DNA from 2 places in the Stenotrophomonas sp. YJH_SMC_79 genome. Region 1 is predicted to be linked to the other one. Evidence: riboswitches for the same ligand, from Rfam matches in the RefSeq annotation. Region 1 holds a riboswitch; the other holds the start of a gene.
What was found. Region 1 has a riboswitch for glycine ahead of AC5P57_RS13320 (trimeric intracellular cation channel family protein). Riboswitches for the same ligand answer to the same signal wherever they lie in the genome.
Positions count from the first base shown of each region.

Region 2: another riboswitch for glycine. It lies ahead of gcvP (aminomethyl-transferring glycine dehydrogenase); the one in region 1 lies ahead of AC5P57_RS13320 (trimeric intracellular cation channel family protein).

Region 1 covers NZ_JCAFRK010000003.1:491,267-498,787, forward strand. Annotated here, with positions in the region: gene AC5P57_RS13310 (multidrug efflux RND transporter permease subunit) at 1-2,622, opposite strand, end outside; gene AC5P57_RS13315 (MdtA/MuxA family multidrug efflux RND transporter periplasmic adaptor subunit) at 2,619-3,785, opposite strand; gene AC5P57_RS13320 (trimeric intracellular cation channel family protein) at 4,071-4,688, opposite strand; glycine riboswitch at 4,773-4,876, opposite strand; glycine riboswitch at 4,890-4,979, opposite strand; gene AC5P57_RS13325 (GIY-YIG nuclease family protein) at 5,020-5,295, shown strand; gene AC5P57_RS13330 (hypothetical protein) at 5,438-5,854, shown strand; gene AC5P57_RS13335 (nuclear transport factor 2 family protein) at 5,923-6,354, shown strand; gene AC5P57_RS13340 (hypothetical protein) at 6,358-6,795, shown strand; gene AC5P57_RS13345 (XVIPCD domain-containing protein) at 6,787-7,521, opposite strand, start outside.
Region 2 covers NZ_JCAFRK010000002.1:282,514-290,034, reverse strand. Annotated here, with positions in the region: gene AC5P57_RS08115 (siderophore-interacting protein) at 59-955, opposite strand; gene AC5P57_RS08110 (multidrug effflux MFS transporter) at 1,097-2,323, opposite strand; glycine riboswitch at 2,623-2,725, shown strand; gene gcvP (aminomethyl-transferring glycine dehydrogenase) at 2,788-5,655, shown strand; gene AC5P57_RS08100 (VOC family protein) at 5,748-6,158, opposite strand; gene AC5P57_RS08095 (amino acid permease) at 6,299-7,521, opposite strand, start outside.

The DNA.
Region 1 (7,521 bases):
ATGGATGAAGCTCTCGTAGAGCACGCCCAGCACGATGTACATCACCACCACTGCAGCCAGGATCAGCCACAGTGTGGACGACAGCGAACTGCTGAACGCCGCCGCCGCACCCTGCAGGCGCAGTTCGATGCTGTCGGGCAGGGCGATCTGCGTGCGCGCCGCTTCCACGGCAGCGGTGGCTTCGCCCAGCGAGGCGCCCGGTGCCAGGTTGAACGACAGCGTGGCCGCCGGGAACTGGCCGACATGGTTGCGCAGCAGGGCCGCCGGCCCCAGTTCCACCCGCGCCACCGCGCCCAGCGGCACGGTCTGCCCGTCGCTGTTGCGCACGCGCAGGCCGCTGATGGCATCGGGCCCGGGTTGGAGCGACGGATCGGCTTCCAGCACCACGCGGTACTGGCTGGCCTGGGTGAAGATGGTGGAGATCTGACGCTGCCCGTAGGCGTCGTACAGCGCGTCGGCCACCGCTTCGACGCTTACGCCCAGACGCGCCGCGGCATCACGGTCGATGTTCACCCGTGCCTGCCGTCCCTGCATCTGCAGATCGCTGGCGACATCACGCAGCGCCGGTTGTTGGCGCAGCGCCTGCAGCAGCTCCGGGGTCCAGCGCTCCAGTGCTTCAAGATCCGGCGTGGTCAGGGTGAACTGGTACTGGTTGCGGCTGATGCGGTCTTCGATGCCCAGCTCCTGCACCGGCTGCAGGTACAGGGTGATGCCGGGAATCTTCGATACGCGCTGCTGCAGCCGTTCCATCACCACGGCGGCGCCATCGCGGTCGCCATGTGGCTTCAGCTCGATCAGCAGGCGTCCGGTATTGAGCGTGGCGTTGTTGCCGTCCACGCCGATGTACGAGGACACGCTGGCCACCGCCGGGTCCGCTTCGATGGTGGCGGCCAGCGCCTGCTGGCGCTCGCGCATGGCCTGGAACGAGATGGCCTGCGGCGCTTCGCTGATGCCTTGCACCAGGCCGGCATCCTGCACCGGGAAGAAGCCCTTGGGCACGGCGATGTACAGCGCCACGGTCAGTGCGAGGGTGGCAACGGTGGCCAGCAGCATCAGCGGCTGGCGCTGCAGCACCCAGCGCAGTTGTCGGTCGTAGAGGGCGATGATGCGGTCGAACACATCGGGCGCATGCGCGGTCTTCGCGTGCGGCTTCAGGAACCGCGCGCACAGCATCGGCGTCAGCGTCAGCGAGACCAGCAGCGAGATGCCGATGGCTACCGCCAGTGTCACCGCGAATTCATGGAACAGCGCGCCCACCAGGTCGGCCATGAACAGCAGCGGGATCAGCACCGCGATCAGTGAAACGGTCAGCGACACCAGGGTGAAGCCGATCTCGGCCGCCCCCTTCAGCGCGGCTTCGCGCGGGCTTTCACCTTCTTCCAGATGGCGGGCAATGTTCTCCAGCATCACGATGGCGTCGTCCACCACGAAGCCGGTAGCGATGGTCAGCGCCATCAGCGTGAGGTTGTTGAGTGAATAGCCGGCCAGCAGCATCACTGCGAAGGTACCGATCAGCGACAGCGGTACCGCGACGCTGGGAATGAGTGTGGCCGGCAGGTTGCGCAGGAATACCCACGTGACCAACACCACCAGGCCGATGGCCAGCACCAGTTCCTTCTGCACGCCGCGCACCGACGCGCGGATCGATTCGGTGCGGTCGCTCAGCACGTTCATCTGCACGCCGGCCGGCAGCGTGGCCTGCAGTTGTGGCAGCAACGCGCGCACCTGCTCGACCACGGCGATCACGTTGGCGCCGGGCTGGCGCTGGATGTTCACCAGCACTGCCGGCATGGTGCCGCTCCAGGCGGCCAACTGGCGGTTCTCGGCGCCATCGGTGATGGTGGCCACGTCGCCCAGCCGCAGCGGCGCACCGTCGCGCCAGGCCAGTACCAGGGCACGGTACTCATCCACGCTGCGCATCTGGTCGTTGGCATCGAGCATCACCGCGCGGATCGGGCCATCGAAACTGCCTTTGGGCAGATTGACGTTGGCGGCGGCGATGGCGGTGCGGATGTGGTCCATGCCCAGGCCGTTGGCGGCCAGTGCCGCCGGATTGACCTGGATACGCACGGCAGGGCGCTGGCCACCGGCCAGGCTGACCAGGCCGACACCGGGCAGCTGCGCCAGGCGCTGCGCGATGCGCGTATCCACCAGGTCATGCACCTGCGGCAGCGACAGGCCCTGCGAGGTCACCGCCAGGGTCAGGATCGGCGTATCGGCCGGATTGACCTTGCGGTAGACCGGCGGCACGGGCAGGTCGCCGGGCAGGAAGCTACCGGCGGCGTTGATCGCGGCCTGCACGTCCTGTTCGGCTACGCCCAGCGGGACGTCCAGTCCGAACTGCAGGGTGATCACCGACGCACCGCCGGAACTGGTCGACGACAACTGCTTCAGGCCGGGAATCTGCCCGAGCTGGCGCTCCAGCGGCGCAGTGATCGTGCGTGTGGTCAGTTCCGGGCTGGCACCCGGGTACAGCGTGGTGATCTGGATGATCGGGTAGTCGACCTGTGGCAGTGCAGCCACCGGCAGCAGGCGATAGGCCAGCACGCCGGACAGCAGCAGCGCCACCATCAGCAGCGTGGTGGCGACAGGCCTGAGGATGAACGGACGCGAGAGGTTCATGCGCCGGCCTTGGTCGCGGCCTCCCCGGCGATGATCTCCACCGCCGTGCCGTCTTCCAGTCCGTCGATGCCTTCGATCACCACCTGGTCACCTGCGGCCAAGCCCGAACGCACGGCCACGCGGCCGTCATCGGCCGGGCCGAGCACTACCACGCGCCGCTGCGCCGTGTTGTCCTTGCCGACGACATGCACGTAGTTGCCCTGGCTGCCGAACTGTACGGCGGCATCGGGAATCAGCAGGGCGGGCTGCTCGCCCAGCTGCAGGCGTACGTTGACGAACTGGTTGGGGAACAGCGCCAGATCGTGGTTGTCGAAGTGCGCACGCAGCTTCAGCGTGCCGGTGGTGGTATCGATGCGGTTGTCGAGGCTGGACAGCGAGCCGCGCGCCAGCTGCCGGCGTTCTTCGCGGTCCCAGGTTTCCACCGCCAGCGACGGTTGCGCCTGCACGGCATCGAGCAGTGCAGGCAGCTCGGGTTCGGGCACGGTGAACAGCACGCTGATCGGTGCAGTCTGCGCCAGCGTCACCAGGCCTTCGGCATCGCTGGCGCGTACCAGGTTGCCCACGTCCAACCGCCGCAGCCCGACGCGGCCACTGACCGGCGCGGTGATGCGGGTGTACTGCAGCTGCAGGCGTGCTTCATCAACAGACGCCTGGTCGCTGAGCCGGCGGCCCTGCAGCTGGCGCACCTTGCTCTGCTGGTCGCTCAGTTCCTGCCCGGACACGTAGTTCTGCTTCTGCAGTTCGCGGTAGCGCTGCAGCTGCCGTTCGGCGTTTTCCAGCTCGGCCAGGTTCTGCTGCTGGGTGCCCTGGGCCTGCGCCAGCTTCACTTCATACGGGCGTGGGTCGATCTGCGCCAGCAGGTCGCCGGCGTTCACCTGCTGCCCTTCCTGGAAGTGCAGGCGCAGCAGTTCGCCATCCACGCGGCTGCGCACCACCACGCTGTGCAGCGGGGTGACCGTACCCACCGCCTTCAGGCGCAGCACCAGCGGCTCGGCACTGGCGCGCGCCACGCGTACCGGCACCGTCTTGCCCGGTGCATCGTCGCGGCTGCCGGCGTCGTTCCGGGGCCACAGCCACCACGCCAGAACGGCGACGAGGGCAAGGGCCAGCACCGCCCACAACGAGCGGGCACGGCGGAAGCGGGAATTTTCGGCGACAGACATGGGGCATCCTGCGCCCTGCGCGCGCAGGGACATGCGGGCCCGTCGGCGCGTTCACGGGCACCACGGGCAGCGGGGAGGGAGTGTCTGGCGGGGCCGCGGGCGCGGCGTGGCTGGATGCCGTCGCGCGTGCGACGGGGTGCCAATGGTAGCGGTTTACGCGAACCGTCGCCGCGTGACCTTGGTCATGCAACGCAATCGGTGGTGCCGGCCGCTGGCCGGCAACCTGCTGGAATCTGCGGGCGTATGCAGTGTTGCCGGCCAGCGGCCGGCACCACCGTCAAACCATCAATGCACTTCGTCGTGATAGACGAACTTCGGCATTTCCCAGCGGTAGTGGATCGCCAGCAGGCGCAGGGCGAAGCCGCCGCCGAGGCAGCACAGGATCGCGGTGGCGTCGGCCACGCCCCAGTGCAGCAGCAACAGGTACGCCGCGCCGGTCAGCAGCGCGATGATCGCGTACAGCTCCTTCTGGAAGATCAGCGGTACTTCGTTGCAGAGGATGTCGCGGAGCACGCCACCGAACGCACCGGTCAGCATGCCGGCAATCAGTACGATGGGTGTGGCATGGCCGGCCTCGCGTGCGATCGAGCAGCCGATCAGGGTGAAGGCGATCAGGCCCAGCCCGTCCAGCACCAGGAAGGTGCGGCGGAAGTGGTGCATCCAGCGCGCCACCCAGGTAGCGATCAGCGCCGCGCACACGGTGAAGCCCAGGTACTCGGGATGCTTCACCCAGCCCAGCGGGTAGTGGCCGAGCAGGATGTCGCGCAGCGAACCACCACCAAGGGCGGTGACGCAGGCGATCATGACCACGCCGAAAAGGTCCATGCGGCGGCGGCCGGCGGACAGCGCGCCGGTCATGGCTTCAGCGGAAATGGCGATCAGGTAGATGATGGACAGCAGCATGGGGCAGGCTCCGGGCGCGGTGGGGCCGGCCATGCGCGACTACCGCCACTGCCTGCGCAATGACGGGATGACGATGACCGGTGCCGCTCCCGCTGTCCTTTTGCCTGAGAGTTCAGCGGCGTGGGCCGCGTGCCCCTTCGGCGGATCGTCCCGGGCATGCCCGGTGACCTCTCTCCAGCTCGGCGAGTCGAATGCATGGTTGGTGGGATTCCAGCCCACCGGCCTGAGCGATCATGGGAGCCTGCGCCTTCGGCGGGCGCCAGCGCGGCGCCTCTCTCCTGCATTCGGCCGCCAGTATATCCGCTGCAGTGCAGCACGGCATAATCCCGGCATGGCCCCGTCCCCCCGCCCGTGGTTCCTGTACCTGCTCGAATGCCGCGATGGCAGCTATTACGCAGGTATCAGCACCGACGTGGACGCACGCTTCGCCGCCCACCAGGCGGGCAAGGGCGCGCGCTACACACGGGCGCGGCCGCCACTGCGCGTGCTGGCCGTGCGCGAATACCCGGACCGTTCCGCCGCCTCGCGCGCCGAATGGCAACTCAAGCAGCAGCCGCGCGAACGCAAGCTGGCCTGGCTGCAGGCCCTGGACGCCGGACTTCTGTAGCCGAGCCCGCGCTCGGCTGCTGTTCCGTCTGCCCGTTGCAGGACCCGGGCATGGGCTCGGCTCTACGGTAGATCCACGCCATGCCTGGATGCGGCTTGCACGTGCCATGATCGCCACACCCATCGACACATGGATCCGTCCGATGAAGAACCGCGGGATACTGCTGTTGACTGCCTGCGTGGCCCTTCTGGCCTGCACCCAGGCACCGTCGCCACCGCCACTGCAGCATGGGCAGATCGGCACCGCCGCTGAGCTGGCCGCGTACGGCCCGAGCACACCCGAACCGATCCACCTGCGTCGTGACCGGGTCCCTCCCGATCTGGTCGATCTGATCCCGTTCGCGGAAAAGTGGGGGATCGGCGATGACATGCTTCGCAACGAAATGCAGGAGCGTGCCACTGACGCGGAAAAGCAGGCATTGGCGGATGCGCTGGCGGGGCGCCATGCGCGCATCACCGTCTGGTTGGACAGCTTCCCGCAGGGGCAGCCCATGTCTGAAGAAGCCGCTGCGTTCATGTACATGCAGCTGGGCGCCGACGAAATGCGCCTGATGCCGTAGATCCACGCCATGCCTGGATGCGGCTTGCACGTGCCATGATCGCCCAGCCCTCAGCGCCGGAGACCCGGATGTCCACGATCGCCCTGCTGTTCGCCCTTTCCGCAGCCACAAGCCCCGCCGCCGACCCGGCCACCATCGCGGCCATCGAAGCCACCTGCCATGACTACGTCGACGGCCAGCTGGAGGCGGACCCACAGCGCGTCGCCCGGTCCCTGCACCCGGACCTGGCCAAGCGCGCGGTCCTCGGTGATACACCCGATGAGCGCCTTGGACTGCGCCGGATGTCCAAGGAAGAACTGGTCTCACTGACGAAGCAGGGCGCGCTGAAGACCCCGAAGGAGCAATGGGACCGCCGCTGCACGGTACTGGATGTGACCGGCAACGCCGCCTCGGTGCGGCTGGAAACACCGTGGTTCGTCGACTACTTCCACATGGGGCGCTTCGAGCAGCGCTGGGTCATCGTCAACGCGTTGTGGTACCCGAAGCCGAAGGCGCAGTGACCGATGCGTGCGGCGGGCCGGGCGTGGATCGCGCTGTTTCTGCTGTTGACCTTCCTGGCCCTGCTGCCGGGCCTGCTGTATCTGCTGGGATTGGTCGCGGCCGAGGGCCGGCCGCAACCCGTCGATTCCGCGCGGAGCGGCGGCGCGTGTGGTGCTGCGACCTATGCCCACCACGTACCGATGGATCCATGGCGATTCACGGCGCGCCACGTGGGGGTGAATACGAAGGTGAACGTGCCGGATGTCGAGCTCGAAGCCTCCTGGATCGCACGCGTCCACCTCGGCCACCATCCACGCCACAGCATGCTGCGCTGGCACCTGAGCTCGGCAGCACTGACCATCTGGATCACCCGGCACTGGTCGTCACGGCAGATCGCCGGCACGGCGCGGGCCGAAGGGTACTGCCCGCCCCGACCGTTGCATGGGCGCGGATCAGACTGACCGGGCCTGCTGGGACAGGGTGCTCTGGTGATCCAGCTCCTCCTGCCGGGAGCGCGCATCGGACTGTCGGTGGGCGTCATTCATCGTCTGCAACTGCGCCAATGACGTGTCCACGGGGGTGGCAAATGCCTGCGCGGCCGGCATCTGTGCCCTGAGATGGGCCGGGTCGGACGGATCGCCCTGCACGACGAAGAGCGTTTCCGCCCTGCCATCCTGCGAAGGCGAGGCGCCCAGCACGACATGGTCGATGCGTGTCAGCCCGGCCTCGCGGGCCAGGCAGGTCGAGCTGGCTGCAAGGCGTTGCGCGTTTTCGCCGAAAGGCTGGGCCCGGCTGTCTTCCAGGCGCCGCACCGCCTCCTCGGCCTGTTGCAGCAGCGGGTCGGAAAGCGCGGCACGCCGTCGCTCCGGTTGTGCGGGTTCGACGTGCAGCAGCTGTTCGGGCATCCCGTTGCGCGGGGCGCGGTTGAGGTCGATGGAGCCGTCGGCATTCTGCTGGCGATGCAGTTCCGCACGCGGCACGGTGGACCACTGGCCATCGATGAAAGCGTGGCCGCGACCGTCCCGGTTCCAGATCACCAGATCATCGCCGGAGGCGTACAGGCCGGCGGTGGCCGGCGAGTTGCCGGCCGCCTGCGGGCGGCCCCAGGCATGTGAGCGCCCGTGTTGCAGGGCATCGAGGTAGGCCGGTGCCTCGGTGTTCTGCAGGAACAGGGTCTTGACCACTTC
Region 2 (7,521 bases), on a different contig from region 1:
GCTGCGAAAGGGGGGCGCAAGGATAGCGCACCCCGCCCGCAGCACCGCTTCACACCCCTCAGTCCAGCACTTTGCCGTGCCGCCAGTAGCCCATGAAGGTGATCGCGCGGCGGTCCAGCCCGCAGTCGCGGACCAGATGGCGACGGACCGCCATCACCGACCCCGCCTCGCCTGCCACCCAGGCATACAGCGGCCCGGCCACGCTGGCATCGGCCTGCTCCCACAGGATCTGCGCGTCAATGTCGATCTCTTCCAGCTCGTCGCCTGCGGCCACGCTCGAGGCCGCTGCCAGGCGCGCCTGCACCGCCTGCAACAGAGGCTGTCCGTAGGCCGCCTGCCCGCGTGGCAGCCAGACCAGCTCGGCCGTGTCCGGGGCCTTCAACGGCACCGCATCCCCGGCCTGGGCGACCTCCAGCAGCGCCAGCGTGCGTGGCGGATCGGCCAGCGCGGCCAGTTCCTCGAGAATGCCGGCTACCGCCGGTAGCGCGGTTTCATCCGCCACCAGCAGCACCTGGCCGACACCCGCCGGCGGCTTCCATTCCCAGCCTTCGCTGCTGTCGGCACAGTCCGCATCGGGGGCCAGCAGCACTACGCGGTCGCCCGGCCGCGCGCGGATGGCCCAGCGCGAGGCCGGCCCGGTTTCGCCATGCAGCACGAAATCAACGTCGACCTCGCCCTGCTCGGCACGCAGCTGGCGGATGGTGTAGGTGCGCATCGGCGGGCGCTGGTCGTCCGGCAGCGCGCGATAGCGTGGATACCAGTCTTCACCGCTGGGGACCTGCGGCACGTCCTGGCCGGGCAAGGGGAAGAACACCTTGATGCGCTGGTCCGGGCCTTCGGTCTTCATCCGTGCCACGTCGGCACCGGTGAACACCATGCGGTCAAGGGAAGGGGAAAGAACGCGGCGCTCCTTCAGCGCCACCTCGAACAGGCGATAGGTCTGCTGCGCAGCCATGGGGGAACCTCATGCAACGACATCGGATCGGCTGGCTGTCGTGCATCCACGCACCGGCTGGCTGGAGTCCCCAGCCTAGTCCGGTCGTTCCTGGCCGCAAGCGTTGGAGACAGCGCGGCCCGCCCTACCCCTGCGCACTGCTCAATGGCCCGTGCAGACTGCCTGCGCCGCGCGCTCGCGCTGGTGCTCCCAGTACCAGAACACGAATCCGGCGCCGAAGAATGCAGCCTGGCCCAGTGCCAGGTGCAGCGGGCTGGCACTGAGCAGCGGCGACACCACGCCAGCCACCACCGTGCTGATCATCAGCTGCACGAAGGCCTGCAGGGACGATGCCAGGCCACGCTGGTGCGGGTACATGTCCAGCACCGCCAGGGCCAGGATCGGGAAGATCAGCGACATGCCCATGCCGCCCAGGAAGATCGGCAGCACCGCCCACGGCAGCACGAACTGCGGCGACAGCGCCACGTAGCCGACATTCAGCAGCGCCGACAGCGCGCACAGGCTGAAACCGATGGCGACCTGGCGTGTGGGCGTGGTGTGCCCGGCCATGCGCCCGGACAGGAACGAGCCGGTGGTCATGCCGCCGATGGTGGGAATGAACAGCCAGGCGAAGCCGCCCTCGCCCAGATGCAGGTGCTGCATCACGAACACCGGTGCCGAGGAGATGTACAGGAAGATGCCGCCGAAACCGATGCTGCCAGCCAGCGCCAGGCGCAGGAAGCGCGGGTTGAAGCCGATGCGCACATAGTCACGCAGCAGCACGCGCGGCGACAGCGGTACCCGTGCCTCGACCGGATGGGTTTCCGGCAGGAAGCGCGCGGTGGCCGCCAGCAGCACCAGCCCGAACACCACCAGGAACCAGAAGATCAGCGGCCAGCCGGCGCCACTGAGCAGGATCCAGCCGCCGATGATCGGTGCGATCGCCGGAGCGATGCCGAACAGCATCGACACCTGGCTCATCAGCCGCTGCGCATCGTGGCCGTGGTACAGGTCGCGGATCACCGCGCGGCCGACAATCATGCCGACACCCGCAGACAGGCCCTGCAGCGCGCGGAACGCCAGCAGCGTGGTCAGGTCGGTGGACAGCGCACAGCCGACCGAGGCGCCGACGAACACCACCAGGCCGCCCAGGATCACCCGCTTGCGGCCCCAGGCATCGGACAGCGGGCCGTGCGCCAGGCTCATCAGACCGTAGAACAGCAGGTACACACTGATGGTCTGCTGCACCGCCACTTCGTCCACCGCCAGGCGCTGGGCCAGCTGCGGGAACGCCGGGAAGATGGTGTCGATCGAGAACGGACCGAACATGGCCAGGCCGGCGAGCAGCAGGGCCATGCGGCGGGTGGAGGGAGCAACAGCGGCGGTCATGGGAAAGGCGTCCGGCAGGGCCATGCGCGGCACGCACGGCGGGCGCCGGTCCCCTGCAGCAGGGACGGCGCCAGATGAATTCGGGTATCCGCCCATCATAGGTGGGGATTGCGCCTGATGCCATGCAGCAGTGCACAAAACGCACGGACGGGCCATCGGCCATTCAGGCGCGGCCTCCAGGACCGAAGGCGGCCGCCGCGCCCGCAACGGGCTATAATCGGCGGGCAACACGGTGGGAGAAGCGGAACACCGCTGCCGAAGGCGCAACGCCCGTAATCGCTCAGGCCCGATACCACCCGTAACACAACTCTGGAGAGACCGGTTCGATCCGGCGCCGAAGGGGCACGAAGCTGCGGTCCGCCGCGCTTTTAAACTCTCAGGCAAAAGGACAGAGGGGCGCCCCGCAGACCGCCGACCGGCGGCTTGTGCCCGTGCGTGTGCCCTTTCCTGACGGATCCTTCGCCATGTCCCAGAACACCCCTTCCCTGCGTGAGCTCGAGCACCACAACGCGTTCGTCGAGCGCCACATCGGCCCCAACGACGCCGAGATCGCGCAGATGCTCGACGTCGTCGGCCACGCGTCGCTGGATGCGATGACCGACGCCATCGTGCCGGCCAAGATCAAGTCGCCGGCACCGCTGGCACTGCCGGAGTCGATGACCGAAGTGCAGGCACTGGCGAAGATCCGTGCGATCGCCGACAAGAACACCGTGCTGCGCAGCTTCATCGGCCAGGGTTACTACGGTACCCACACGCCGAACGTGATCCTGCGCAACATCCTGGAAAACCCGGCGTGGTACACCGCCTACACCCCGTACCAGGCGGAAATCTCGCAGGGCCGCATGGAAGCGCTGATCAACTTCCAGACCCTGTGCGCCGACCTGACCGGCATGGAAATCGCCAACGCCTCGCTGCTGGACGAAGCCACCGCCGCCGCCGAAGCGATGACCCTGGCCAAGCGTTCGGCCAAGTCGAAGTCGGACACCTTCTTCGTGCACGACGCCGTGCACCCGCAGACCCTGGAACTGCTGCGTACCCGCGCCGAGCCCATGGGCATCGTGCTGCGCGTCGGCACCCCGGCCGAAGCGCTGGAAGCAGAAGCCTTCGGCCTGCTGCTGCAGTATCCGGACACCTTCGGCCAGGTCGGCGACTACAAGGCGCTGGTCGATGCCGTGCACGCACGCGGCGGCCTGGTGGCCGTGGCCACCGACCTGCTGGCCCTGACCCTGCTGGCTGCCCCGGGCGAATGGGGCGCGGACATCGTGGTCGGCAACAGCCAGCGTTTCGGCGTGCCGTTCGGCTTCGGTGGCCCGCACGCCGCCTTCATGGCCTGCCGTGACGCCTACAAGCGCTCGATGCCAGGCCGCCTGATCGGCGTTTCGATCGATGCCCAGGGCAACCCGGCCTACCGCCTGACCCTGCAGACCCGCGAACAGCACATCCGCCGCGAGAAGGCCACCTCCAACATCTGTACCGCGCAGGTGCTGCTGGCGGTGATGGCCTCGATGTACGCCGTTTACCACGGCCCGGAAGGCCTGACCCGCATTGCCCGCCGCACCCATCGACTGGCCTCGATCCTGGCCGCAGCGCTGCGCAATGCCGGCGTGCAGGTCGGTGGCGACTTCTTCGACACCCTGCACGTCACCGGCGTGCATGCCGATGAAATCCATGCCAAGGCACGCGCCGCCGGTTACAACCTGCGCGCGATCGACAGCGACTCGGTCGGCATCAGTCTGGACGAGACCACCACCCGCGCCGACATCGTCGCCGTGGCTGCGGTGTTCGGTGCCTCGCTGGACGTCGACGCGCTGGATGCCAGCACCGCCGACGCGCTGCCGGCCGGCCTGCTGCGCCAGTCCGCGTTCCTGACCCACCCGGTGTTCAACACCCACCACAGCGAGCACGAACTGCTGCGTTACCTGCGTTCGCTGGCCGACAAGGACCTGGCGATGGACCGCACGATGATCCCGCTGGGTTCGTGCACCATGAAGCTCAACGCCACCGCCGAGATGATCCCGGTGACCTGGCCGGAGTTCTCGCAGATCCACCCGCTGGTGCCGGCCGACCAGGCGCTGGGTTACAAGGAACTGATCGACACGCTGGAAGCGATGCTGGTCGAATGCACCGGCTACGACGCGGTCAGCCTGCAGCCGAATTCCGGCGCACAGGGCGAGTACGCCGGGCTGCTGGCGATCCGCGCCTACCACCGCTCGCGCGGTGAAGGCCACCGCGACATCTGCCTGATCCCGGACTCGGCGCACGGCACCAACCCGGCCTCGGCACAGATGTGCGGCATGAAGGTCGTGGTCACCAAGACCGATGCCAACGGCAACGTCGACGTCGAGGACATCCGCCTCAACGCCGAGAAATACAGCGACCGCCTGGCCGCGATCATGATGACCTACCCGTCCACGCATGGCGTGTTCGAGGAGGAAGTGGTCGAGATCTGCGAGATCATCCACCAGCACGGCGGCCAGGTGTACACCGACGGCGCCAACATGAACGCCCTGGTCGGCGTGGCCAAGCCGGGCAAGTGGGGGTCGGACGTTTCGCACCTGAACCTGCACAAGACCTTCTGCATCCCGCACGGCGGCGGCGGCCCCGGCGTCGGCCCGTGCGCCGTCAAGGAGCACCTGGCCCCGTTCCTGCCGGGCAAGCTGGGTGACAACGGCCCGGTCGGCATGGTCAGCGCGGCCAGCTTCGGCAGCGCCTCGATCCTGCCGATCAGCTGGATGTACATCGCGATGATGGGCCGCGAAGGCCTGCGCAAGGCCACCCAGGTCGCGCAGCTCAACGCCAACTACATCGCCAAGCGCCTGGCCCCGCACTTCAAGACCCTGTACACCGGCCGCAATGGCCTGGTGGCGCATGAGTGCATCCTCGACGTACGTCCGCTGGAGAAGACCAGCGGCATCGGCGCCGAGGACGTGGCCAAGCGCCTGATCGACTTCGGCTTCCATGCCCCGACCCTGAGCTTCCCGGTGGCAGGTACGCTGATGGTCGAGCCGACCGAGAGCGAATCGCTGCACGAACTGGATCGCTTCATCAGCGCGATGATCCAGATCCGCGAGGAAATCACCGCGATCGAAGACGGCCGCCTGGACCGCGAGGACAACCCGTTGAAGAACGCGCCGCACACTGCGACCGCGGTGACCGCCAGCGAGTGGACCCACGCCTACCCGCGTGAACTGGCTGCATTCCCGTTGGCCAGCCTGAAGCAGAGCAAGTACTGGCCGCCGGTGGCACGCGTCGACAACGTGTACGGCGACAAGAACGTGATGTGCGCCTGCATCCCGGTCGACGCCTACAAGGATGATGAAGTCGAGGCGTAAGCCTGCGATCCATCGGAAATGAGAACGGCCCGCGCAAGCGGGCCGTTTTCATAAGGGCTCATGGACCAAGATCCACACCCACAACAATCCGATCACGGATCCGGCATCTGCCCCAGGCTCAACTGCCACGACACCCCGAAGCGGTCCTGCACCCAGCCGTAGCGGTTGCTGAAATCGTAATCGCCCACCGGCATCAACCAGTGACCGCCCTCGCCCAGCACGCGCGCGGCACGCTCGAACTGTTCGGCGCCGGAGCACTCCACGAACAGCGAGATCGACGGCGAGAAGGTGAAATCGTGCACGTCCAGGCTGTCGAAGCACAGGTAGTGGGTGCCACCGAGCAGGAAAATGGCCTGGCGGACCTGCCCGGGCACGCCGGCACCGGCGCCGTCCGGATGGCGCTGCATTGCCAGCAGGCGGAAATCGGCGAAGGCCTCGGCGTACAGGGCCAGGGCGGCCTCGGCCTGGCCGGTGAACATCAGGAAGGGGCGACTGCGCAGCATGCGGTACTCCTGGTCAACGGGCCGCTGACGGCCCACACGATCAGGATGGCACGGCGGATGTATGCCTTCTGTAGAGCCGAGCCCATGCTCGGCTGACGTCTGCGCGAACAGCAGCCGACCATAGGGTCGGCTCTACAGGATCAGGCCTCGCGCATGCGCCGGGCGATGGCGCTGCCGGCGGCGATGGTGGCGGTCAGCGCCACCATCGACAGGAACTGCAGGCGGGTATGCGACTCGCTCAGCAGCAGGCCGAAGATCAACGCCAGGATCGCCAGCGCGCACACCGTCAGCCACGGGAAACCGGCCATGCGGAACGGCAGCCGGGTACCCAGGCGATCCGCGCGGCGGCGCAACACCAGTTGCGAGACCAGCGACAGCGTCCACACCAGCAGGCAGGTGGAACCGACGATGTTCAGCAGCACCGGCAGCACCCGGTCCGGGAACAGCAGTTCCATCACCGTGGCGGCGAAACCGAACAGCACGCTGGCCAGCACGGCAATCACCGGCACCTGGCGCGGATCGGTCCAGCCCAGCACCGCCGGCGCTTCGCGGCGCTGCGCCAGTGAATACATCATGCGCGAGGCGCCGTAGAGGTTGGCATTGAGTGCCGACAGCAGCGCGATCACCGCAATCAGGGTGATGGCGGTGCCGGCGCCAGGAATACGCGCAATGTCCAGCACGGCGGCGAACGGCGACTTCAACGCTTCGCTGGTCCACGGCACGACGGCGATGATCACGCTCAGCGAGCCGATGTAGAACACCAGGATGCGCCACGCCACGGTGCGGATGGCACGGGCGATGCTGCGCTCCGGATCTTCAGTCTCTGCCGCCGCAACGGCGACGATCTCGGTGCCACCGAAGGCAAAAACGACAACCAGCAGTGCAGCGCCAATACCGGCCAGGCCCTTCGGTGCGAAGCCACCATGCTCGGTGAAGTTGCTCAGGCCCGGCGAGGTCACCTGCGGCAGCCAGCCCATCAGCAGCGCCACGCCGATGGCGATGAAGGCCAGGATCGCCGCCACCTTGAGGATGGCGAACCAGAATTCGAACTCGCCGAAGTTCTTCACCCCGAGCAGGTTGATCGCGGTGAAGAACAGCATGAAGGCCAGCGCCGCCATCGGTACAGGTACTGCTGGCCAGACCGTGGCCAGCAGCCCGGCCGCTCCCACCGCCTCGGCGGCGATCACGATCACCAGCTGCACCCACCACAACCAGCCGACGGTGGCACCGGCGGTGGCGCCCATGGCATCGGCGGCATAGACCGAGAACGCGCCACTGGTCGGTTTGGCCGCCGCCATTTCGCCCAGTGCGTTCATCACGATGATCACCAGCGCGCCGGCGACCAGATACGACACCAGCACCG